2 regions of the Halomonas sp. ISL-56 genome follow, and region 2 is predicted to be linked to the other one. Evidence: predicted binding sites of a transcription regulator. Region 2 holds the regulator's gene; the other holds the start of a gene.
The links. Region 2 encodes FliA, which starts transcription of late flagellar genes. Its sites were predicted from a motif close to CTAAAGTTNNNNNNNNNNCNGCCGATA; they were not measured.
Positions count from the first base shown of each region.

Region 1: the regulator FliA is predicted to act here: its motif matches at 4,828-4,854, upstream of fliD (flagellar filament capping protein FliD).

Region 1 covers NZ_JAGGRO010000022.1:71,860-79,874, reverse strand. The annotation lists gene J7J49_RS18865 (serine hydrolase domain-containing protein) at 1-850, opposite strand, end outside; gene J7J49_RS18860 (hypothetical protein) at 1,263-1,604, opposite strand; gene J7J49_RS18855 (UDP-glucose dehydrogenase family protein) at 1,813-3,141, shown strand; gene fliD (flagellar filament capping protein FliD) at 3,369-4,724, shown strand; gene fliD (flagellar filament capping protein FliD) at 4,900-6,252, shown strand; gene J7J49_RS18840 (flagellin N-terminal helical domain-containing protein) at 6,425-7,303, shown strand; gene J7J49_RS18835 (glycosyltransferase) at 7,686-8,015, shown strand, end outside.
Region 2 covers NZ_JAGGRO010000004.1:269,505-277,519, forward strand. The annotation lists gene J7J49_RS03345 (sensor domain-containing diguanylate cyclase) at 1-1,044, opposite strand, end outside; gene J7J49_RS03350 (OmpA/MotB family protein) at 1,068-1,742, opposite strand; gene J7J49_RS03355 (motility protein A) at 1,748-2,569, opposite strand; gene J7J49_RS03360 (RNA polymerase sigma factor FliA) at 2,611-3,312, opposite strand; gene J7J49_RS03365 (flagellar protein FlhE) at 3,339-3,770, opposite strand; gene J7J49_RS03370 (C15 family peptidase) at 3,796-4,362, opposite strand; gene flhF (flagellar biosynthesis GTPase FlhF) at 4,359-6,542, opposite strand; gene flhA (flagellar biosynthesis protein FlhA) at 6,602-8,015, opposite strand, start outside.

The DNA of each region.
Region 1 (8,015 bases), on a different contig from region 2:
CTGCTAGTTGAGTAATAAACCACCCGTAGCCGTATCCATCACCCGTCCAGCGCGATGTGCCACGCGGTTGCCATGATTTTTCCACCCAACCTTCCGGCAGAACCCGCTCTCCACTGCCTGCTTCATCAAATACGATGCCGTCATTACGATACAGCTCGCCCACTTCAATCAGCGCTCGAGGTGAAAGCTGCATATCATTGCCGCCAAAATAGATGCCTTGCGGGTCGCGCAACCAAGGTCGAATAGTGATATTGAGCGGATCTCCTAATAAGCGCTGGGCAAGTGCGTGTGTCGTCTCGCCGCTGGCGTAGGTGAGCGCAGCAGAAAGCAGGTGGCTGGTGCCGGTGGAGTAGAGCATTCGACCGCCGGGTTCATCCACAAAAGGCCGCGTAATAGCATCGTTCACCCAGTTGGCGCTGGCCACCCAGCCGCCGTAATTGCCGCCAGATGTGCGCTCTAGCCCAGCCTGTAAGGCAAGTAGATGCGCCAGGGTAATGTCATTAACGCGCGGGTCGGTGCCGCTCGGCAGGTGATCGCCAAATAGCTCCACCATGGGCTGCTCAGCAGACTCGACAATCCTCGCTTCAATCGCCGCGCCGGTAACGGCAGCCAGCACGGTTTTAGACAGCGATTTAATGTTCGCAGGTGATGCCACCCCCGGCCCACCCTGGTGCAGCTCGTGGATAATCTCACCATCGTAGGCCACTACCACGCTGTGTACGCGGTTTAGTTGGCGAGTTTGCTGGTCAAGCGTCTGGAGTGCATTTGCAGAAGGTTCATTCGCTGCGGCATAGGCGGTGGGTAACAACGAAATAACAGCAAACGAAACAAGCAAAGCCGTAGCGCGCATCGTAACACCTCAAGGTAAGTGGCAAGGGTTCGAGGCTTAGAAGTAGCAGAGGTTCCCCAACACAAGTATCGCCACGTGCTAACAGAGAATTGCCACGACATTACGCAAAAACTGAAAAAGCCTGCTAGGATGGGAGTGTTGATTCATAAGGCAAGCAAGCCTTTGATTTCCCTAAAACGCAATAAGCAAGGAGCGCCCTATGCGTAATATTATCTACATTATCGGTCTTATCGTGGTTGTGCTGTTCATTCTTTCGATGCTCGGCCTGCGCTAACATCTAGGCACTGGCTTCAAAAAAACGCCAAGAAAAACCGCCCGAAGCGCTTGCTTGCGGGCGGTTTTTTTATGAGCTTGCTTTGATCAGCTGTTTTGACTGGCTCTTTTGAATAGCAATGCTTGGCAACTGGAGATATTAGGCGCAGTCAGCAGCCCCCTGGCCGAACATATCAAACATTATTTCGCGGCCAAGACGAGTCAACACAAAGCGGCCATACTCATTGAAGGTGGCGGCTTCACTGGCTTCCATTACCTTCTGGCAGGTTGCCCAGGTCGGTGATGCTGCACTCAGTGTGAGCAATTCACGGCGGGCTAAACCGCGCTGGGGCAAGGTAATGGTTTCAAGCACATGGCCGTTATCGTAGAGCAGCTCAGCGGCAATTGATAAACATTGGCGAAGGCTGCGCTGAACGTTCGCGGCCGTTGATAGCCCATTCGCTGCTTGTGATGAGGGCTCTTTCGTTAGTTCTGAAGTCATAAGTCCCGGAGTCATAGCATGTTCTCCTGCGGTCAGCACCAAATCGGGCTTGTTGCAGCGCATTATAAACCAAGGTCGATGTTAGACCAAGGTCTATCATTCAGAGTAAATCTCCCACTATCAAGCTCATCAACGTTAAGCCAATGTGCTACGCTCGCTATCAAGTATTTTTGTGAGTTAATCACGCATTTTTGTGAGTTACTAAGTTATGCATATCAGTGTATTCGGAACCGGTTATGTCGGCCTTGTCGCAGGCGCTTGTTTAGCCGATGTCGGCCATCAAGTCACCTGTATGGATGTTAACGCTGAGCGGATTGAACAGCTTAATGGCGGAGAAGTGCCGATTTTTGAGCCAGGGCTAAGCACCATTGTTGCCCATAATGTAGCGGCGGGCCGGTTACGCTTTACCACCGATGCCGCCCAAGCGGTAGCGGAGGGCGAGCTGCTGTTTATCGCCGTGGGAACGCCGCCCGATGAAGATGGCAGTGCCGACCTTCGCTATGTGCTAGAAGTGGCGCGCACGATTGGTCAGCATATGGATAGCTACAAGCTGGTGATTGATAAATCTACCGTGCCGGTGGGCACCGCCGAAAAAGTCCACGCCGTTATCAGCGATGCACTCAAACAGCGCGGCGCCTCATTCGAGTTTGACGTCTGTTCGAATCCAGAGTTTATGAAAGAAGGCGCCGCGATTGAAGACTTTACCCGCGGCGCGCGGATTATCGTCGGCACTGAAAGCGAACGCGTGAAAGTGCATATGCAAGAGTGCTACGCCCCCTACAACCGCAACCACGAAAAACTGATGTTTATGAGCGTGCGGGCCGCCGAACTGACCAAATACGCCGCCAATGCCATGCTCGCCACCAAAATCAGCTTTATGAACGAGATCGCCAATCTTGCTGAACGGCTTGAAGTGGACGTAGAGGACGTGCGCCGCGGGATTGGCAGCGACCCACGCATCGGCTACCACTTTATCTACCCTGGCTGTGGCTACGGTGGCTCCTGTTTTCCCAAAGACGTTCAGGCACTAGAGCGCGCCGCGCGCCAGTTAGGCTATACCCCAGAGCTGCTCAGCGCCGTTGAGGCAGTTAATTTACGCCAAAAACAAACGCTGTTCACAAAACTGCAAGATAACCTAGGCAATCTAAGTGGCAAGACCATTGCCGTGTGGGGCCTGGCCTTTAAACCCAACACCGACGATATGCGTGAAGCCCCAAGCCGGACGTTGATGGAAGCGCTTTGGCAAGCGGGTGCTAAGGTGCAAGCCTTCGACCCCGAAGCCATGGCGGAATGCCGCCGCATCTATGGCGATCGGAATGACTTAATGCTGACCGGTGATCGTATCCAAGCGGTAAAAGGTGCCGATGCGCTGGTGATTTGCACCGAGTGGAAAGAGTTCCGCAGTGTCGATTTCGCCTGGCTAGCCGACCAGTTGGCTGAAAAAGTCGTCATCGATGGGCGTAATTTGTACACACCCAGCGCTGTTGAAGAGGTGGGTTTGCGTTACATAGGTGTGGGGCGAAAGGGCAATCTTTAGGTAGATTTATTACCGTCGTTTTTTCTAAATATTTATATGGGTATTACGAACGGTTACTTGGTATTACGTCTTAATACGAAAAAAATAACCAAATATTCAAGTTATAGTTCACCCAGCCGCTATATTAAGGTAAATGTATTAAAACAGTGCTACGTATCGCTTTATGAAGGAACGCTAATTGAAGACAGTAAGCGTAGCAACATGTATTCAAAAAAGGTATTGGTTCTATGGCTGCTATTACATCACTAGGTATTGGCTCTGGTTTGGATCTGAATGGCTTGCTGGAGCAATTAAAAACGGCAGAACAAGCAAAGCTTGAGCCCATTGCGAAGCAGATTCAGTCTGAAGATACCAAAATATCTGCTTATGGTAAGTTGCAAAATGCGCTTGAGCAGTTTCAAAGCTCTGCAGAGGCCCTCAATGATGGGTCGACATTCGAGAGCCTAACAACCAATGTCGAAGGCAGCGCCGTTGGTGCTGTCAGCAGCAATGAGGCCCAGCCAGGTCAGTACGAAGTGCAGGTTGAACGTTTAGCAACGGCCAGCAGTCTGGTGACGGAGCGTCTGGAAACAGCAGATGAAAGCATAGTGACTGGGGAGCAGTCATTAACCTTTACTCTTGCTGAGGGAGCCATGGATCCCATTACCATTGCAGATGGCAGCACGCTTGAAGACATGCGCGATGCCATTAATCAACAGAGCGATGGTCGCTTAAGCGCTTCTATTATCAATGATGGCGAAGGTTATCGGCTTTCTGTTAATGCCACCGATACCGGTGCGGACGCCAGTATTGAAAGCACCAATTTTTCAAACATCCTTGCTGGTGACGTTACCACTGCTGATGTACAGGTAGTTCAGGCAGGCCAGGATGCGGCGTTTAACGTCAATGGAATAGATATCGTTAGTCCTACCAATCAAGTGGAAGGCGCTATTCAAGGTGTTACCTTGAATCTTGCTGAGGCTGGCGCGACGAGCACGGTAAGTGTAGAGCAGGATAGCGAAGCTATCCGCGAGCAAGTCACCGCTTTTGTTGATGACTTCAATACGCTCAAAGATACCATTACTAGCTTGACAGCCTTTGACGAAGAGACGGGCCAAGCGGCGGGGCTGAATGCTGATGCAGCTACTCGCGCGGTTGAAAGAGAACTGCGTCAAACAATTAGCGGTGTTGTTGGCGGCGATGGCTTTAGCGTCTTATCGGATATAGGTATTTCGCTTCAAGTAGACGGCAAACTGGAGATTGATGAGAATCGATTAGACAGTATTGTGGCCAATCAACCTGATCAGCTCGCTAGCTTTTTTGCAGGCAATAGCGCAGAGGGTGGCATGGCAGGGCAAATAGCGTCGGCTCTTGAGAATATAGTAGGTACGGGTGGGCGCCTGGAAAGCGCTGTTAGCTCATCTGAAGGGCGTGTTGATTCGTTAAAAGAGCGTTATGCGACAACGGAAAGCCGAATTGAGCAAACCGTTGAGCGTTATCGTACGCAGTTCCAAGCAATGGACAGTATGGTCGCGCAAATGAACCAAACCAGCGCCTATTTGACCCAGCAGTTCGCAGTGCTAGGGCAGCAAAACCAGAGTTAAGTAGATAAGTTAGCTAAATGAATGGCTTACCAAATGCCTGGCACTATGTGTCGGGCATTTTTCTTTGCAATGCCTTAAAAAAAGCTAAAAAGAGGCGCTACCTCTAAAGTTTGTTTCTCCGCGGCCGATAAAATATTCAGATACTTCTCTCTACTTCTTATAAGGAATGAGCCACATGGCATCGATTACAGCACTCGGTGTAGGTTCTGGACTGGATCTGAATGGTTTGGTTGAACAGCTAAAAGCCGCCGAAAAACAAAAGCTTGTACCCATCTTACAACAGAAAAGTGCTCAGCAAACCAAGATTTCTGCTTATGGGCGCCTTGAGTCAGCGATGGATAGGGTGCAAACCTCAATTGCTGCATTGAATGAGGCCTCTACGTTTAAGCAGCAAAAAAGCACCGTGACGGGCGATGGTGTGTTGGCGACCGCAGGTGAAACCGCTAATGCGGGTCGCTATGAAGTCACCGTTACTCAACTGGCCCGCGCAGGTAGCGCTGCTTCCAACAGCGTAGCGCTAGACCAAGAGCTAACAGCAGCTGATGCGACGCTTACGCTTGAATTTGGTGCTGGTGGTACACAAACAAGTTACGACGTTAATATTTCAGCAGGCAGTACGCTTGCAGATGTTCGTGACCAAATCAATGCGGATAAAGAGTCAGGTGTAACCGCTTCTATCGTTAATGATGGCACGGGGTATCGCTTAGCGTTGAGCTCAAAAGAGACGGGCGAAGAGGCATCACTCATTGGTTTCTCAGGCCTGGCTTCATTAACCGTGGATGCAGCTACACTTCGAGCGGGCCAGGATGCAAAACTGAACGTGAATGGTATCGCCATCACCAGTAAAACCAACCGGGTTGAAGAGGCGATTCAAGGCGTAACGCTTGACCTCACGGCAGTTTCAGGTAACCCCGTTACGCTGGTCATCAAGCGTGATGAAGAATCGCTGAGAGGAGCCATTGACGAGTTCGTTAAAAACTACAATGAAATGAAATCCACCGTTGGCAGAATGACGGCCTACAACGGAGAAGGCGAAACATCAGGCGAGCTAGTGGGCGACCGCACCGTGCGCACCATTGAAGACCGCCTACGCCGGGATATCACAGACAACCTCGGAACAGGCGATATTTCACGCCTTTCTCAACTGGGTATTGCCATTGATGAGAAGGGGCGGCTGAAAGTCGATGAAGATAAATTAGCTGATGCGGTAACGAATAACCCTGAAGGGCTGTCTGCTTTTTTTGCGGGTGAGAATGAAGAAGGTGGTTTTGCAGGACGATTAAACGCCACGCTTGAAGGCATCACTGCAGAAAACGGTATTATTCAAAGCTCTGTGACTAGCGCCCAGCAGCGAGTTGAAAGCCTTGATGAGCGCAAGCTGCGCATGGAGGCTAGTATCGAGCGCAGCACAGAGCGTTACCGCAAGCAGTTTGGGCAACTGGATGGCTTGATCGCCCAAATGAACTCAATGAGCAGCTACCTCGCTCAGCAGTTCGACATGCTGGGTAGCATGCAGAAAAGCAATTAAGCAATCAGTTGTGCCTGTAGTTGAGATGTTAGTTGGAAGAGTTACAGTAAATTACACAAAAAACAGCAATTTTTTCTAAAGAAGTCGGCGGGGCTGCCGTTAATTATAATAACGGCGACGCAAGCGCCGCTAAGCAGGCCATAAGGCCAGTTAAATTTCGAGGAGCACTCACATGTCTGTAATCAACACTAACATTACCGCCCTGATCGGCCAGAACAACCTGTCCAACTCTCAGTCTATGCTGGCCAAAGCGCAAGAGCGTCTGTCTTCAGGCCTGCGCATTAACAGCGCTTCCGACGACGCCGCTGGTCAAGCCATTGCCAACAAAATGACCGCTCAGATTCGCGGCATGGATCAAGCTAGCCGTAACGCTAGCGACGGTATCTCCCTGGTACAGACCATGGAAGGCGGCCTTGACCAAGTAAACGACAACCTGCAGCGTATTCGTGAGCTAGCGGTACAGGGTGCCAACGACACCAACGCCCAAGCAGATCGTGATGCCATTGTTACTGAGATCAATGAGCGTTTAGCTGAAATTGATCGTGTAGCGGGCAGCAACAACTTTAACGGTACAAACCTGCTGAACGTTGCAAGTGGTGCTGGCGCGGTTCTTAATATTCAGGTTGGCTCCAATACCGAGGCTGAAGACGTCATCACCGTTAATCGGCTTGACGCCACTGTTGAAGGTCTGGGCTTAAACTCAGGTTCTGCGGCAGTTACTGCTGGTGAGTTTGCAATTACGTCCGGTGGGGCTGCAGGTGTTGTTAACGGTGAATTCAAAGGCCTGATTGACGCTGTTGATGCTGCAACCGCAACACTAGATACCAGTCGTGCAACACTAGGTGCGACGCTTAACCGTTTTGACTCGGTAATCGATAACTTGGCGACTACCTCCACTAACCTATCTGAAGCCCGTTCGCGGATAGAAGATGCCGATTATGCAGTGGAAGTTTCGAACATGACACGCGCTAACATTCTTCAGCAGGCTGGTACTTCTATGCTGGCACAGGCTAACCAAACGCCGCAGTCTGTACTGTCTCTGTTGGGCTAATCTTTTAGCCAGTAATGGTCAAAAGAAAGTAACGACGGGGCCGATAGGCCCCGTTTTTGCGTGTGAACCTGATAATCTCGGCTTTGCTGCGCTTCTGGCGCCTTATTTAGAGTTAGTAGTCGAAAGCTCTTTATACGTAAAATCTCAATATGTGGCTTACTTCAACCTCAGCGTGGCGCTGATCGTGAGAACACATACTCAAATACGGGCGCATTCGTGCCTTTGCTGACTGCGCTAGCAGGGTAAACTGCATAAATTGCCATTTTTCTCTGTGAGCCGCTTCATGGTCAAGACCTCCTCTGCCCCTGCTACTCAAAAACGCAAACCTCGCCTGCTTTGGGCTAATCCTTCCTGCTTATTGGACACCTCCAGCGGTGCGAGCATGACCGTTCGCCAAATGTTGTTGCAGCTTGCGGCGCGTGGCTATGAGATTCAGGTGCTGGGGGCAACTATTTTTGATAATCCCAAGGGAATGGGGCGGCTCAGGGAGCAGTTCCCAGACCTGAATGCCCAGTTGCATCAATTAGTAGAGGCAAACGATGGCCCGCTGAACCATCAATTGGTGGTTAGCTATAGTCACAACCGCAACCATTTTACAGCACATGAAGAGGGGCTTTGGTATAGCCAGTATCTTTATATGCTGGATTCATTTAAGCCTGATGTTGTTTGGTTCTACGGCGGCCAAACCTTGGATATGTTAATTGCCGCGGAA
Region 2 (8,015 bases):
CACGCCTGTTTGATAAGCGCCGCCATTCACCCATAGTACTACGCCATGGGCGCGAAACAGCTTCATCCAGATAGCCGCCTGCTCTTGGAGTAACTGCTGGGGGCTTTTCGGCTCGCTACGCGCCCGTGCACTGAGCACCAGACTATCCTGAACCCGCTGAAGGTAGCGGGCTTCTTGGCGCGCCCGCAGCAACAGCATGCGCTGTGTGGCCATTTGCACGAGGGCTCGAACGGCATCACGTAAGGGGGGCTCAACAGAATGCGGTGCGGCCGAGTGGCAAAACACTAGCCCCCATAAGCCGGTGTCTCCCTGCATTGCCAAACTGAGTGAGCCGCGCACCCCCAAGCGGTTTAAATAGCGCTGCCGCTCCGGCGCAGGAGCGCGTAAAAGGCTGCCGCTAAGGCTCGCTGGATGGGTGGGGATCAAGGTTTCAGGCACCGCGCTAACGTCTTCAATTAACCGCACGGGGTAGTGTTGGTAACTTTTGCGTAGGGCGATAGGGAAGTCGCTGGCGGGAAAACGCTGGCCCAACAGCGAGGGCAGCTGCTTGCCCAGCGCTTCAGCGACCATCAAACCGTGCCAATCACTATCAAAATGGCACACGGTGACGCGATCATGGCCGGTAAGCTGTTGGATCGCATTAACCAAGCAGTCGAGTAACTCTTCCTGATGGGTAGCTTCAGCTAAGCGCATCAGCCGCTCATTGACGGTGCCGAGCAAGCGACGCCTGCCCTGGGGATTAAGTGGTTCAATCTCGACGATAACCTGCTCACCTGCCCGGTAAGCATGGAGCTGAAAACGCACGTTGCTGTGTTTGGAACGAATAAACACTAGCGGGCCGGAAAGCCGCTGCTGCCCCTGCATTTCGCGACGAATCCGCTGGCTTAGCCGTTTCCCCAACACACAGGCGAGGGTGAGCTGCCCATTTTCAGGGCGCTCAACACCGGTTAAACGGGTTAAGTTAGTGCTACTCGCTTGGATGCGTCGACAGTCAGCATCTAATACCAGCAGGGTACCAAACGACTGCAATCGCGGGTGGTACATGGACACAAACGTGGCCTCGCAATCTATTCACCCTCGCCCTGCTGTCTTAGCAGCAGCTCTACGCGCCGGTTGGCAGCTCGGCCATCCGCGGTTGCGTTAGGTTCCATGGGTTGGGTATCGGCATAACCGACGGCCCGCATACGAGAAATATTGAACCCTTGGCGCTCTAAATGCCTTACCACAGCGATAGCCCGCGCTGATGAAAGCTCCCAATTCGAGGGGAAGCGAGCCGTTGAAATAGGCACGCTGTCGGTATGGCCCTCCACCGATATCTGACCGTCAAAGTTGGTCAGCACACCGATAAGGCTTTCGACCACGCCTCGCCCTTGAGGGGTTAATACCGCTTGGCCGCTAGGGAATAGCAGGCTGGTATCAATTCGCAGCGTAACTCCTTCGCTCCCTTGCGAAACGCTGACGCCAGGGATATCTAGCCCGTCAAACTGCGGCTTCACCCCTGCGTGGCGGGGCTGAATGCCGGTGGCCAGTGACGCTAGCGGCAGTGATGATACCGCGCTGGCCGAGCGCATGAAAGCAGTATCAGCGGCTTCACCGCCGCCCGGAGGCGTCAGTGAAAGCAGCAATACAAAGAGCGTGAGCAGCAGCGTCAATACATCCAGATAGCTGGTTAACCAGCTATCTTCGCCATCGCCTGGCGACGGCGTCATTTCCAGCGCGTGGCGTGTATCGCGGTCTAGCATCGGGCCTACCCCTTGGCCGCCGAACTTACCGACGAATCAGGCCTGGGTTTGACACTGTTATCACGAATCTCATCGTGGTAATTAGCCACAAAGGAATTGAGGGTCTCTTCAATGAACGACGGCAAGCGGCGCTTGGTAATCAACGAAATACCTTCCAGCACCATGTTCATGGTAATCAGCCGCTCTTCGGTACGGCGCTCTAACTTCACCGCAATCGGTTTAAACACCAAGTTGGCAAGTAAAATGCCGTAGAAGGTAGTGAGCAGGGCCACTGCCATGCGCGGGCCAATGACCTGTAAGTCACCAGCGTCCATGACCTCCAGCATATTGACCAGCCCCACCAGGGTACCGATCATGCCAAAGGCAGGTGCATAGGTGGCCATGGTGCGAAATATTTGTGCCTCGGCATGCTCACGCGCTTTAAGGCGGGCAATGCGCCAGCGCAGCATGTCAAAAATTTCGTCCTCTTTGGTATTGGCGATCACCAGTTGGATCCCGGTGCGCAAAAAAGGATTGCGGGTATGCTCCAGCTCGCGCTCGACCGCACGCACATCGCCTTTAAACCATAACCGAGACATATCCACCAATTCGCGGATATCATCACGCATATAGGTGTTTTCACGCCGAAATACCAAGCCCACCAGCCGTACAACGCGGAGCACCTCTTTCAGCGGGTAGCTGATGAAGGTCGCCGCTAGCGTACCGGTCACCACAATGGCCAGTCCGGGTAAATTGATAAAACTTTCAGGGGACTCTGCAGTGAAAAACAGCACGCTCACCAGCAGCAGTATGCTGGCAAATATGCCTATCAGCGTCGAAGGATTCATCCACGGCTCCTTGCCGGTCACAAGTGAGTAAAATAGAGGTGTTATGCCGAGTCGTGTAAGCGAGCGCGTAAACGGCTGACGGCTTGGCTGTGCAGTTGAGAAACGCGTGACTCCGTTACGCCCAACACAGCGCCTACTTCCTTAAGGTTAAGTTCTTCTTGGTAGTACAACGCCATTAGCAGCTTTTCACGCTCAGGTAGCGCTTCAATCGCGTCAATCAGCGTTTGCCGCTGCTGACCATCCAACAACTGATCGAATGGGGAATTGCCCAGTTCGTTGCTGATCGGCTCACCGCCATCGGCCACTAGCTCTTCAAATGGCAACAGTTGGCCGCTGTTAGTGTCATTTAGAAGCTGCTGATACTCGCTGAGCGGCATCTCAAGGTGTTGAGCAATTTCGTTCTCTTCTGGTACTCGCCCTAGCAGTTGCTCTAATTGGCGCACGGCGCTATCCACTGCACGCGCCGAGCGGCGTACGCTGCGGGGCAGCCAGTCGCGGGTGCGTAACTCATCCACCATCGCGCCGCGAATACGTTGACTGGCAAAGGTGGCGAACGTCGCCCCCTGGGTGGCATCGAAACGACCCAGCGCTTCCAGCAGCCCCACCATCCCGGCCTGAATAAGGTCATCGAGCTCAATACTCGCTGGCAATCGAACCTGTAGCGTCAAGGCCTGACGTCGCACCAGTGGCATATATTGCGTCAACAGCTCATTTTGCTTGATCCTGCCCTGTGCTGTGTACATATTCTCGCCTCGCGGCTATCCAGCCTTCACTGATAGTTCACAATCAATTGCAACCCTTGCACACGAACAGGCCGTTGGCCTGGGCGTAAGGCGAAGCGAAAATGCAATGGCTCATCGGCGGTTCGCCCCTCCAGTGCGGTGGTAGAACCACGCATACCGGTTAATGCAACACACTGTTCAGGATGGCACAGCCAAGCGTTTAATAGTGCACCGGGGGGGTGCTGAAACTGCCAATGAATACGACCAAGCCGCCCCGACTGTAGGTTATTAGCGGAAGCGGGTGGGATAGCGTCTTGACTAGCGCTTGCCCGATCACTCATCGCCACCATCAGACCGGATATCTGGCTGCTCCAACTACCGGGTGCCGCCTGGGCACTCTCCGTGAATCCTGTTAGTAGGCACCCTGCCACTAGTACTAAGATCAGTGACAGTCTCCCCTTTAATAGCCAGCTTAGCATGCTTGCTCTCCTCGGCAGAGTGCGCTCATCGTGCAAGTACGAGTAACTCCATATTTAAGTAGTAATGAGCGGACTCGCGCAAGTTATTGAGCAACCCTTGGCGCGGCAAGTGCGGCTCATGGAGCGCCAGTAAACGACGCGGCCCGCCCCGCTCGTGTAGCTGACGCAACGTGCGGAACATGGCGGCAAACGTATCGGCATCGCTACTGATCCACAGCGCCCAACGATTGTATTGAGCGCGTAACTCAGCAAGATCGGAAGTGTCCGCCGTTACGATACGAATATCCCAATCATCAGGCTCCCCGGCCCAGCTTCTACCTAGCTCCGACCACTGTCCCAGTCGCGCTTTAACCTTGTTCAGCTGGGGTGTACCACTACCGGGTAGCCCGACCACAATAAGCGGAATTTTTGGCTTGGGCGGCGCCAACGTCGTTGGCTCTTCCACTGCCGCCACCGTAGGCGTTAATAAGGCAGGAGAGTGTTCGGGCACATGCTCTGCCGCCGCGACATCAACAGCTCCTTCGTTCTGCTGCTGTTGGCGCTGCAAACTTGCCCACTTGCGCAGTCCCGAGGCTTGATCTTGTTCGCTCACGCCACGCCCTCTCGACTCACACTGCCCATTTGACGAATCGCATCCCGCGCCATAAAGGCATAGACCAGCGCGTCGAGCATGCCGGTATCGCGGCGGCGACGGCTAGTGCCTAATAGGTTGAGTAGATCACCGCGTAGCGTCTGTGCCTCCTCATCATCGGCCACATCGAGATGTCCGGCGACTGACGCCACACCACTGGCCATTAACAGGCGAACTTCAGCGTTTAGATCACCACTATCAGCCTCTTTTAACTGCTGCCAAGCACGCCGTGTCAAGGCGGCCAAACCTTCGCTTTGCAGCTGTGTTAACAGTAGCGAGAGCACCTCTGCCCCCAACCTTGCCGGGGTCAGCCAGTAGCGGCGCACCACCACTTTGGCACTTTCCGGATCGCGTACCTCCCCGTACCAGGCGAGCAGCGCAGTGCCGCCGGCGTCCTCAACTTCAGCGTAGGCAGTCCACAGTTGCACCGGTTGGCCACGAAAACGCACGCCCACATGGTGCGTTAGCACACTGTCATTGAACAGCTGGCGAATAGTCTGACGCTCGTGGTGAAAGAGTACCCTATGACTGGGGGCTACTTGGCTGACCCAGGTCAAATGCTCGGCTTCCAGCCACGCTAGCGCATCCGATTCAGGAAAGCGCGGTAGCAGGTGCACCGCGACGCCACTTGATGAAGACAACGCAGCTAATCGCGGCTGCCATCCCGCGGCATGGCGATGCTGCAGCCAGGGAAGCGCCAGCCATGCGCCATCCGTGTCCAGCCCAATGTCCGGCATTGCCCAGTCACAGCCGCGCTCATTGCGCCGCGCTGACCACGCCATACCGAGGGTGGTTTCCGCCTTTGGGTAGCTGGCGAGCAGTGTATCCAAACGCTGTTCCTGCACACGGCTTGGCAGCGAGGCTAAGTTCCAGATCTCTTCTAATTCCGTAAATCCCGTAACGCGCTGACGCAGCCGCGCCAGTAGCGACGACAAACGACGCCCTTGGCCCAGCACATCCCGCGACCAGCGCGGCATCCCCATCGGGGCATCTGCACTTTGCGCCCGTTCACGCTGTGGTGTCGCTGTGCTCAGTGCTTGATCCACTAGCGCGGCAGGGGCAGCAATGGCCATATCTTCGGGCACTTGCTGACCATTTGAACCAAACAGCACGCGCATCCCGTGGCGCATAATAATGTCTAACACTGGCGCCAGACGACCCGCCTCATCCTGTTTGGTAATAATACAGTCATCTAACTCTGCGCCCGCCGCTCGCGCTGCCTGGCGATAACGCAGCACGACTTCCTCCAGGGTTTCTGGCTGGCTGGCGGCATTGAGCAGCAGTACCAAACGCACCCGCGAGCGTCCTCCCTGGAGGTGAGCAATCTGCTCAATCACCCGCTGGTCACGCTGACTCATACCCACGGTGTCGATAATCACCCACTGCTTGCCCTGCAGTCGGCCCAGCAAATCGTCGATGGGTTGCTCGGCATCCAGCGCGTACATCGGGGTATCCAGCAGGCGCGCATAGATGCGCAGCTGCTCGTGGGCACCAATCCGGAAACTGTCGGTGGTGACCAGCGCCACCGGGCGCGTGCCGTGGCGCATCACAAAACGCGCGGCTAGCTTGGCGGTGGTGGTGGTTTTACCCACCCCCGTCGGCCCCACCAGGGCGACAATACCGGTTTGATCAAAGAAGCTTGGCTCGTCGCTTAGCACGCTGAGGCGATCCATTAATTGCTGACGCAGCCACTTAAGCGGCGCTTCGCTATCGCTGTCTAATCTGATTAGCGGTTCGGGCATCCCCGCTAGCAGCTCATCGGCGAGCTCACTGCTAAAACCGACGTTCCATAGCAGTTGGCGCAGTCGCGCCGCCGTACCGGTGGGTGCTGTTGCCGCTTGGGCGGCGGGATTGGCTGGCTGGTTGTTTGCCAGCAGCGCGCGCATATCCTGCATTTCGCGCAGTAGGCGCTCGCTCATCGCCTGCATGGGGTCTTGCGGTGGAGGTGCTGACGACGTTTCAGGGGGAGTGGGTTGCGGTGAAGGTTCAAAGTGGTCGATGGCTTCGTCCGCCATGGCCAAGATTTCAACGCCCCCTTCGGTACGCCGATTCGCGACAATCAAGGCGTCTTCACCGAGCGTTTCGCGCACTTGGCGCATCACATCACGACTGTTGGCTCCCACGAAACGTCTAACGCTCATGATTTACCTTTTGCCTATTCTGGAAATGGTCGACGCTAGCCTATCACGGCGTGTCATCATTAACGTCCGCCTACTATTGTGGTCACTCTTAATGTGCGGTCATCGGGAATTTCAGCCTGGGAAAGCACCGACATATGGCGTAAACGGCGACGCAAGAAGCGCGAGAGTACCGCTCTCAACGAGTGCTGCACAACCAGTACCGGCGGCTCGCCGGAGCTTTCGTGACGCTCCAGCGCCTGCTGCGCCTGGGTCATCAATGTTTCTGCCAACCCGGGCTCCATGGCGCCGTTACCGTTCATGGCCTGTACCAGCACCTGTTCCAGTTGTGCATCTAGCCCCATGACATTAAGCGTCTCCTGCCCTGCAAACCACTGCTGGACAATCGCCCGCCCGAGAGAAACACGCACTAGCGCCGTCAACTCGTTAGGATCTTTTTGCTGGGTGGCGTACTCCGCCAAGGTATCCAGAATAGTACGCATATCGCGGATAGAGACATCTTCATCGAGCAGATTTTGCAAGATACGCTGCAAGACTGTCAGCGAAATAGCTTTGGGAATCACTTCTTCGACCAGTGCTTTCTGATCATCACCCATTTTATCCAGCAACTTCTGCACTTCCTGACGACCCAACATCTCGGGAGAGTGGCGGTGCAGTAGGTGGTTCAAGTGAGTCGCGATGACGGTGCTAGCGTCTACCACGGTATAGCCATACACCTGAGCATGTTCACGCTGGTTGCTATCAATCCAGACTGCGGGCAAACCAAAGGCAGGATCTTGGGTATGAGTGCCCTGCAGCTCGCCGGAGACCTGGCCTGGATTGATTGCCAGCCATTTGCCTGGCTGTGCCTCGGCGCGGCCAATTTCAGCGCCTTTCATGGAGAGAACATAGGCATTCGGCGGCAACTCCAGATTATCTCGGATATGCACCACTGGCGGCAGGAAGCCCACTTCCTGGGCAAACTTCTTCCGCACGCTCTTAATGCGCCCCAGCAGTTCGCCTTTTTGACGCGAGTCGACCAGCGGTATTAAGCGATGCCCCACTTCCAGGCCGAGGGTATCGACCAGTTGCACGTCTTCCCAGCTCGCTTCGGGGGTCTCTTGTAACGGCACAGGCGCAGTCGCAATTTCCTCTTTGACCAACGCCTGATCTTTTTGGCGCATAATAAACCACGCTAAACCAGCCAATAGACCGGTAAAGAGCAGAAACACGAAGTTGGGCATGCCAGGCACCATGCCCAATAGCCCCATTACTACGGCGGCCAAGATCAGCACCTGAGGATTAACGAACAGCTGGCTGAGCATTTGCTGGCCAATGTCTTCGTTCGTATCCATGCTGACCCGAGATACCGTGACACCCGCTGCGGTCGAGATCACCAGTGCCGGAATTTGCGCTACCAAGCCGTCGCCGATCGCCAACAGCATATAGGTTTGGCCTGCCGCGCCAAAGCTCATATCGTGCTGCAGCATACCAATC